Regions from separate parts of the Vibrio parahaemolyticus genome, predicted to be linked through region 2. Evidence: riboswitches for the same ligand, from Rfam matches in the RefSeq annotation. Region 2 holds a riboswitch; the other holds the start of a gene.

Evidence for each region. A riboswitch is a leader RNA that binds a small molecule or an ion and turns the genes downstream of it on or off. The one in region 2 is predicted to bind lysine.
Region 1: it holds a riboswitch for lysine, as region 2 does, so the genes downstream of both, tet(35) (tetracycline efflux Na+/H+ antiporter family transporter Tet(35)) here and lysC (lysine-sensitive aspartokinase 3) in region 2, are expected to answer to the same signal.

The regions. Positions count from the first base shown of each region.
Region 1 is NZ_UHIL01000001.1:1,361,077-1,365,945, forward strand. Features, by position in the region: gene DYB02_RS06920 (inosine/guanosine kinase) at 1-951, shown strand, start outside; gene DYB02_RS06925 (DNA-binding protein H-NS) at 1,077-1,484, opposite strand; lysine riboswitch at 2,082-2,262, shown strand; gene tet(35) (tetracycline efflux Na+/H+ antiporter family transporter Tet(35)) at 2,376-3,977, shown strand; gene DYB02_RS06935 (hypothetical protein) at 4,083-4,869, opposite strand, start outside.
Region 2 is NZ_UHIL01000001.1:3,263,192-3,268,060, forward strand. Features, by position in the region: gene DYB02_RS16675 (PglL family O-oligosaccharyltransferase) at 1-511, shown strand, start outside; gene DYB02_RS16680 (pyridoxal-phosphate-dependent aminotransferase family protein) at 641-1,762, opposite strand; lysine riboswitch at 2,089-2,267, shown strand; gene lysC (lysine-sensitive aspartokinase 3) at 2,370-3,722, shown strand; gene metH (methionine synthase) at 3,847-4,869, opposite strand, start outside.

The sequences.
Region 1 (4,869 bases), 1.9 Mb from region 2:
GATATCAAAATCGGCAGCTACGGCTATCGTTACCTTTGTAATACATCGAGCCGCATGGATCTGAATTACCTGCAAGGTGTTGATGGTGCTATCGGTCGTTGTTTTGCTTTGATCACTGAAGACGGTGAACGTACTTTTGCGATCAGCGAAGGTCAAATGAACCAGCTTCATCCAGACAGCATTCCTGAGAAAATTTTCAAAAATGCTTCTGCACTAGTACTGACATCTTACTTAGTTCGTTGTAAAGAAGGCGATCCAATGCCTGAAGCAACAATGAAAGCCATTGAGTTTGCGAAGAAGAACGACGTTCCTGTTGTATTAACGCTAGGTACTAAGTTTGTTATTCAAGACGATCCTAAATACTGGCAAGACTTTATTCGTGAACACGTTTCTGTTGTCGCAATGAACGAAGACGAAGCAGAAGCTCTAACAGGCGAAACTGATCCGCTAGCCGCTTCTGATAAGACGCTAGAGTGGGCTGATATGGTGTTATGTACCGCAGGTCCTGTTGGTCTGTTTATGGCGGGTTACACTGAAGACAGTGCGAAGCGTGAAACCACGTTGCCATTACTTCCTGGCTCGATTGCTGAATTTAATCGTTACGAGTTCAGCCGTCCGGCTAAAAAAGATGCTTGTCAGAATCCAATTCGAGTTTATTCGCATATTTCTCCTTACATGGGTGGTCCAGAGAAAATTAAGAACACAAACGGTGCGGGTGATGCTGCGTTGTCTGCTGTTCTTCATGACATGGCGGCGAATAAATACCATAAAGAAAATGTGCCTAACTCTAGCAAGCACAGCAATGAGTATTTAACTTACTCATCTTTTTCTCAGGTTTGTAAATATGCGAACCGTGCGAGCTACGAAGTTCTCGTGCAACATTCTCCTCGTCTGTCTCGTGGTTTACCAGAGCGAGAAGACAGTTTGGAAGAAGCATACTGGGAACGTTAATTCATATCGAATTAACCACTTTATAACTAATGTTAAAATGGCGTGTTTGAAAAAATACGCCATTTTTTATTTGCGCAAGACAAATAAAAAAGGCTCCCAACGGGAGCCTTTTTAAACAAGAACGATTAGATTAGGAAATCGTCTAGTGATTTACCTGCGTCAAGTTGCTCTTGAATTGCAGAAGGTGTACGACCTTGGCCTGTCCAAGTTTTTTCTTGGCCATTTGTGTCGATGTACTTGTACTTAGCTGGGCGAGGAGCGCGCTTAGATTTTGCTTTAGTCTTAGTTTCGCCAGATAGTGCGCTAATTAGTGCTTCAACGTCGATACCGTCTTGAGCAATTTTTTCTGCAATCTCTGCTAGCTTAGCTTCTTGTTGTGCTAGTGCTTCACGCTCTGCTTCTTCAGCTTCACGACGCTCTTCAACAACAGTAGTTAGTTTATCTAGAGCTTCTTCCAATTGTTCTAGAGTCAGCTCACGAGAAAATGCACGAAGGCTACGGATATTTAGAAGTGTTTTAGTCAGCTCTGACATAACGATTCCTATTAATAGGTTAACGTGTTTGGCATTTTTAATCGTTACGATTAAATAATACCAATCTACAAATAAAGATAAGTCCTTATATTTAACTTTATCTTTTCCTTATGTGCAAATGCTAAATCATGATTTTGTTTAAATGGAGCTATTTTTTGACTGAAAACTAATATTAATTAACTCGAAATAAATCTTAATAGATAGTGAATTCAAGTTTTACATGATTATTCTAATCAAGCGAGTTATTGAATGGTGTTTTTTATAAAAGGCACGCTTTGTATTTGCGCAACAGAAAACGAAAGCTGTAATGTGTACGGTATTTGTTATTCATATTTCTTTAAATTATCGATATTAGATAATCCATGATATTTTTATGGTAGTAATAAAGTTTCATAAACAACCCAATTAACGTGATTTCAGTTGCACAATACTCAATTTGTTTGTTCGACGTTTATAAATTGGGTTGGCGATTATTTATTAGTTTAATTTAGTTTGATGTGTTGCATTGGTTCTCATCATAAGTACAATGGCTGCTACCTGATGCAATATTGCAGACAATTTGTTGTTAATTTGTACAATTAACGGTTAATTGTTTGTTGTTGCCGTAGAGGCGCAGTCTCGAAGAGTAGCTATTATTGGGGTGATGCCAATGAATAATAGTGGAAGGCGAAGATTGCCGAAGTAAGTCGTATATCAAAACGCCTTGCTGGGGTTGTATCTGAAAGGAACAACACTGCCATAGTATATTTACATTAAACTATGGAGCGCTACTGTAGGGTTGGGTGGAGTGTTCGCTTCCCTGTCGCTAAGTTCAACATGAGCACGTTTCTTATAAAGAAGGCGTGACTTGTCTGCAGTAGATCTCTAGCCAAACTTTGGTTTTTGAAGATCATGAATTTAATAGATTTTTCTCATTCTCCTGTTTCATTATTGCCTCCTATTGTTGCTCTGACATTGGCGATTCTGACTCGACGTGTATTAGTTTCTCTTGGTGTAGGTATCGCGCTTGGTGCGGTTCTACTTAACAGCTGGTCAATTGGTGGTACTGCAAGCTATGTAGGTACTCAAGTGTCTTCTGTCTTCATTGAAGATGGTGGAATTAACACTTGGAACATGAGCATTGTTGGTTTCCTAATTCTATTAGGCATGACAACGGCTCTATTGACACTTTCTGGCGGTACTCGCGCATTCGCTGAATGGGCACAGTCTCGTGTGAAAAGTAAACGCGGCTCTAAACTTCTTGCAGCCTTTTTAGGCGTATTCATTTTTGTCGACGATTACTTTAATAGTCTTGCTGTAGGTGCGATTTCACGCCCAGTAACGGATCGCTTCTATGTATCTCGTGCGAAACTGGCTTACATCCTAGATTCAACCGCTGCACCTATGTGTGTCATCATGCCAGCTTCTAGTTGGGGTGCTTACATCATTACTATCATCGGCGGTATTTTAGTATCACATGGTATTACTGAGTATTCAGCGCTTGGGGCGTATGTGCGTCTTATACCAATGAACTTCTACGCTGTATTTGCGCTGTTAATGGTGTTTGCAGTAGCGTGGTTTGGTCTAGATATCGGTAAGATGCGCGAGCATGAAATTGCAGCGTCTCAAGGTCGTGGTTTTGACAAAGACAAAGAGAACGACACTCAAGAAGCGCATGAGCTTAACGAAGAGTTGGACATTCGTGAGAGTGAAAAAGGTAAAGTCTCTGACTTAATCCTACCGATTGTTACGCTTATCGTCGCGACAATTGCTTCGATGATGTACACCGGTGGTCAAGCGTTGGCTGCTGACGGTAAAGAGTTTGCATTGTTAGGTGCATTCGAGAATACCGATGTGGGTACGTCTCTGATTTACGGTAGCTTGCTTGGTTTGGCCGTTGCTCTGTTTACTGTTCTAAAACAAGGTCTACCACTGACTGAGATTACTCGTACACTGTGGATTGGTGCTAAATCAATGTTTGGTGCGATTCTTATCCTTGTGTTTGCGTGGACAATTGGTTCTGTTATCGGTGACATGAAGACGGGTTCGTACCTATCGACTATGGCTCAAGGTAACATTAATCCGCATTGGTTACCTGTAATCCTGTTTTTGTTGTCGGGTCTAATGGCGTTCTCAACCGGTACTTCATGGGGTACATTCGGTATCATGTTACCAATCGCTGGTGATATGGCGGGTGCAACTGACATCGCACTAATGCTTCCTATGCTAAGTGCGGTTTTGGCCGGTGCAGTATTCGGTGACCACTGTTCACCAATCTCGGACACGACTATTTTGTCTTCGACAGGCGCTCGTTGTAATCACATTGACCACGTATCAACTCAGTTGCCTTATGCGCTGTCTGTTGCTTTGGTTTCATGTGTCGGCTTTATTGCACTTGGTATGACAACGTCAATCGCGTTCTCTTTCATTGCAGCATCGATTACATTTGTTATCGTCTGTGCTGTTCTATCATGGTTGTCGAAATCGAAAATAGCATCATGTCAGAGTGCTTAATGGCAATATGATTTGTTGAAAAGAGGAAGCTCCGCTAGTAACTAGCGGAGCTTTTTTTTAACGCGATTTAGGTGAGGGGGGCAATCGCGTTTTTGGGGATAACCTTTAAGATTCTGGCTGTGTGAAGTCAGGTGTTGGACAGTCTTCATACGACGATGGCAGAATTGGAACATCATCGTTGTTATTCAAACCATCCAAAACCGTCTTGATCTGATCAATTTGATTGATGTCTGAACCTTCCCAAGCGCTGACCGCGTTACTAATGATATCTCCAATAGACATCCACTGATCGCCAAACCAAATAACGGTAGTTTGGGTTAAACCTTCAGAGGTTGGACGATGTCGAGTGTTAAAGATAAATGCGAGTAGTTGCTGAGCTAGCTGCTCTTTATGCTCGTTAAGGTCTGCGTTGCCATTGCTATCGACCAAGAATTGTGACACTTCGGATTGCCAAGTCCCGGCCATCCAAATAGCAGAATCGCCGCTAAATGCTGCTTCAACTGGCTCTCCACCAGTAAATTTACCGTCAAATGGCTCGTCACCAGCTCCAAAGTAGTTACTTGGAGAGGCGTAAGGGGCTAAACCATTCACATATACTCTGTCGGCTTCAGTTAGTTCACTTAAGCCATTTTTGTTGTGCCAGTAACCTTTGGTGTCAAAGTCTGCGGTGATTTCACAAATGTTATTGAAGTGCACTTCATTACCATTAAGTGCGTCACTGCGGTTGTAAACTTCACCGATAATGAGAGGGACGCCATTTTCCATTTTCATGACAGATTTTACGTCGAACGAAATGGTGTGATCACTGGTATTGTTCCATGCAGCAGAAAGGCTTTCGCTCACTTCATAAGGCGCGGGATCTTCACCGCGAACATTTGGAACGAGAACGAAG
Region 2 (4,869 bases):
TTGGGTCGACCAGCGTGTCTCGCGATATCGCCAAGTTGGGTTTAGCAAAGTGACCAAAAGTCTGCTACGTGTTTTTAGCTTGGTGATTCCGGCCGTGTTTACCTTCTATATGGTGAGCGCACTACACACAAACTACATTCTGACGAAGTTCGAAACTACGCGACCAACTAATCCTGATATTTTGAATCAGGTAAGTAACCCGGTCGTATGGAAAGACAGATTTGACTGGGACGTTTACAGTACCTTTTTGAATATTGGTCTGTACAAGCAAGATCCAAGTTTGATTCAACCTTATATTGATTGGTCATTGCAGATCATTAAAGATAAGCCACGCCCTGCGTTCTACAATAACTTGATCTTGGCTTATCAAGGACTGGATGACAGCAGTAAAGCGGAACAAATTCGTGCAGAGGCTCAATTCCTATTTCCGAACATCGACTTTAGCCAAGTAAATTATCAACCACCCTCACAAGCCCAATCGGCAACGACTAGCGTGTCTGATGCGGAATAGACAAACAAAAAAGCGAAGGACTTCCTTCGCTTTTTTGCTTTCAGCCCAATGATTTTAGGCCCTGTTGGTCTATGAGTAATGAGAAAAACTCTGAGTTCCAAGCTCTTGAGACGCTCTAATGCGCAACTCTTACTCGGTTAAAGACTCTTCCAGAGCCTTCAAGCACAGTGCGACGTTTTCCGCACGAGCACCGTATCCCATCAACCCAATACGCCATGCTTTGCCAGCTAACGCACCTAACCCTGCACCAATTTCAAGGTTGTAAGTTTCAAGTAGATGCGCGCGAACTTTCGCTTCATCGATCCCTTCCGGCACATAAATCGCGTTCAATTGAGGTAAACGGTAAGATTCTTCCACTACAAATTCAAAACCCAGTTTCTGAAGACCATCTTTCAACTTCTCATGCATCAATTGATGGCGAGCCCACGCGTTCTCAAGCCCCTCGTTCTGCAACACAAGCAGCGCTTCATGCAATGCATATAGGCTATTCACTGGAGCTGTGTGATGGTAGCTACGCTTACCTTCCCCACTCCAGTACCCCAACACTAAGCTTTGATCGAGGAACCAACTTTGAACTGGCGTAGTGCGCGATTGAATTTTTTCGATAGCAGCCGGAGACAGCGTCACCGGAGACAAGCCAGGCACACACGACAAACACTTTTGACTGCCCGAGTACACAGCATCAAGCTGCCATTCATCAACTTTTAACGGTACGCCGCCTAACGATGTAACGGCGTCCACAATCGACAGCACATTATATTGCTTGGCTAACTTACCTAGAGTTTGCGCATCACTGACAGCACCTGTTGATGTCTCAGCATGTACAAAAGCCAAAATTTTTGTATCAGGATGTTGCTGTAGTGCTTGTTCAACTTTATCTACTGAAACAGGCGCACCCCATTCATCATCGACTAGCACCACTTCACCACCAGCACGAATAACGTTTTCACGCATGCGCTCGCCAAAGACACCGTTTCGACAAACGATGACTTTGTCACCTTTCTCGATCAAGTTAACGAAACAAGTCTCCATCCCAGCACTGCCGGGAGCAGAAACCGCAATAGTGAACTCATTTTCGGTTTGAAAAGCGTATTTCAACAGCTGTTTAAGCTCATCCATCATCGCGATAAACAGAGGGTCTAGATGACCAACCGTTGGACGGCTAAGGGCTTGCAATACCTGCGGATAAACATCGGAAGGACCAGGGCCCATTAAAATTCGGTGAGGGGGAATAAAGCTTTGGATCGGCATGTCAGCTCCTTGATTGCAGTCATTTAGCCTGAAAGAAGTCATTTTTAGAATTATTTGCCATCAAAACATCGTCACTCTTCATGCTTTGCAAGAAAACTCACTTGAATTATTTAACAAGTCGTTCACCAGAAAACAGGAGCAATTTTTATTTCGATTAGCAATACATTCAGGCATCAAAGGTTTCACACTAATGTATTTTGTTGCACACGGCAATTAGCCCTAAGTATAGAGGTCAAACCACTGTCACAATTTCGTTAATAAAAACCATCATTCTGGTTGAAATATTGATTGACATTGTGACGTCAAAACCGTTCAATGTTTGAGCTTTATGTAGAAGAGGAGCACTGCCCAGGCAGATGATTTGTGGAACCGCAATTCCAATACCAATCATTCAGGGGGAGTAGTGCCGAGGTAAGTCAAAATTGCAGGGTTTGGCTTGTCGGTTGACTTGGGTTGAGTCCCATCAACTGTCATCAGCACCGTCTGATGAAGAGCTTCTGAGGGTACATTTTCAAATGACAATCTAACTACCTCTCTTTTTGCTCTGTTCCTTTCCTCACAAAACATTGGATGTGTATATTTTTTAGGAAGTCGTGGGAGAAACGCAGTGAGCGCATTTAACGTAGCTAAATTCGGTGGGACCAGTGTTGCCAATTTTGAGGCAATGAGTCGTTGTGCCACCATCATCGAAAACAATCCAAATACTCGCCTTGTTGTTAGCAGCGCTTGCTCTGGGGTAACCAACATCTTGGTAGAACTGGCCAATGGCGTTCAAGATCAGGAACACCGTACTGAGTTACTAAAAAACCTAGCTGAGATCCATGATTCCATTTTGGCTCAATTGGAAGATGCGACAGAAGCTTCTTCAGAGGTGTACGGAATTTTAGATACCGTGACCAGCCTTGCAGAAGCTGCCTCAATTCAAGCAAACACCAAACTGACCGACCACCTTGTGGCATGTGGTGAGTTAATGTCGACACACATTTTGGCGCAGCTCATGCGAGAGCGTGGTATCAATGCAGTGCGATTTGATATTCGTGAAGTGCTAAGAACCGACGACAACTTTGGTCGCGCAGAACCGAATATCGAAGCCATTGCTCAACTAGCCCAAGAGAAGCTTATCCCTTTATGTCTTGATTCTGTCGTCATCACACAGGGCTTCATTGGCTCTGACGAAGAAGGCAATACAACAACGTTAGGCCGTGGTGGTAGCGACTACAGTGCAGCCTTGATTGCTGAAGGTGTGAAAGCATCTGGACTTGAAATTTGGACAGATGTTCCTGGTATTTACACGACCGATCCTCGCATCGCACCAAAAGCGTCACCAATCCCAGAGATCAGTTTTAGTGAAGCCTCTGAAATGGCTAACTTTGGCGCGAAAATATTACACCCATCAACACTGGTCCCTGCTCTGCGCCATGATATCCCGGTTTTTGTTGGCTCATCCAAAGAACCAGAAAAAGGTGGCACGTGGATTCGTCATCAAGTCGAAAGCTCACCACTGTTCCGCGCCCTCGCTCTGCGTTGTAATCAAACGATGGTCACTCTACGTAGTGCGAACATGTTCCATGCGTACGGCTTCTTAGCAAAAGTATTTGAGATTTTAGCCAAGCACAAAATTTCGGTAGACCTTATCACCACATCAGAAATCAGTGTGTCACTCACACTGGATCAAACTGATACCTCAGGAGGCGCACCACAACTTCCTCAAGCAGCACGTGAAGAGTTGGAAGAGTTGTGTAAGGTCGAAGTAGAACATGACCTTTGTTTGGTAGCCTTGATTGGTAACAAGATGAGTGAACGTAAAGGCTATGCGAAGCAAGTGTTTGGTACGCTAGAAGATTTGAACTTACGCATGATCTGTTATGGAGCAAGCCCTCATAACCTGTGCTTCCTTGTGAATGAGTCGGTGGCGAAGCAAGCCATTCAGAAGCTGCATACAGAGCTCTTCGAACAATAACATTGGTTTGTATCCTCAAGTGACCACTACCGTGGTTCAAAAAGCATAACGTGTTTTTTGAGGGAACAACGACAAACTGAAGGGCTGCACATTGGCAGCCCTTTTTATTGCTTGTTCACTTGATTTAGCCGTTAATGTTTGGCCCCAACCATTTTTCAGCTTCGATCCTATCCCAACCTTTACGATCAGCATAACTCTCTAGCTGATCATCTTGGATCTGAGCGATCGCAAAATAGCGAGAGTCTGGATGTGAGAAATACCAACCGGACACTGATGCCCCCGGATACATTGCATAGCTCGTTGTAAGTGACATACCGATGTTCTCTTCAACATTCAGTAACTCCCAAAGCGGGCCTTTCTCTGTATGCTCAGGACAAGCTGGGTAACCCGGTGCAGGACGGATCCCTTGGTACTTTTCACGGATGAGTTCATCATTCGATAGATTTTCATCCGCTGCATAGCCCCAAATTTCTTTCCTGACACGCTCATGCAAATATTCAGCAAAAGCTTCGGCTAAACGATCCGCCACCGCTTGAATCATGATTGCGTTGTAGTCATCGCCTTGCGCTTTGTACTCATCGGCCAACTCACGCTCACCGATACCGCCAGTTACTGCAAACGCTCCAACCCAATCCTGTTTGCCAGATTCTTTTGGCGCGATGTAATCCGACAAGCAGTAGTTAAAGCCTTTAGGCTTTTCTGTTTGCTGACGAAGATTGCGCAATACTTTAGCAACCTCAGTACGCGACTCATCGGTGTACACTTCAATATCATCACCCACACTTGCCGCTGGGAATAGGCCACATATCCCGCGAGCCTTAAGCAATCCTTCACGCTCAACTCGATCAAGCAGCTCATTGGCATCATGGAACAGACGCTGAGCCTCCTCACCCACTTCTTCATGTTTGAAGATTGTCGGGTATTTTCCTACCAGCGACCACGTCATGAAAAACGGCGTCCAGTCGATATACTTGCGTAAGGTTGCGACATCAAAATCATCGAAAATATGAAGGCCTGGTTTTGCAGGAACTGGTGGCGTGTATGCATCCCAATCTATCGCGACTTTATTTGCACGCGCTTGTTCTAAAGTGACAGGCTTAGTACGCGGCTTCTTACGATTGTGTTGGTCACGAACACGCTCATAATC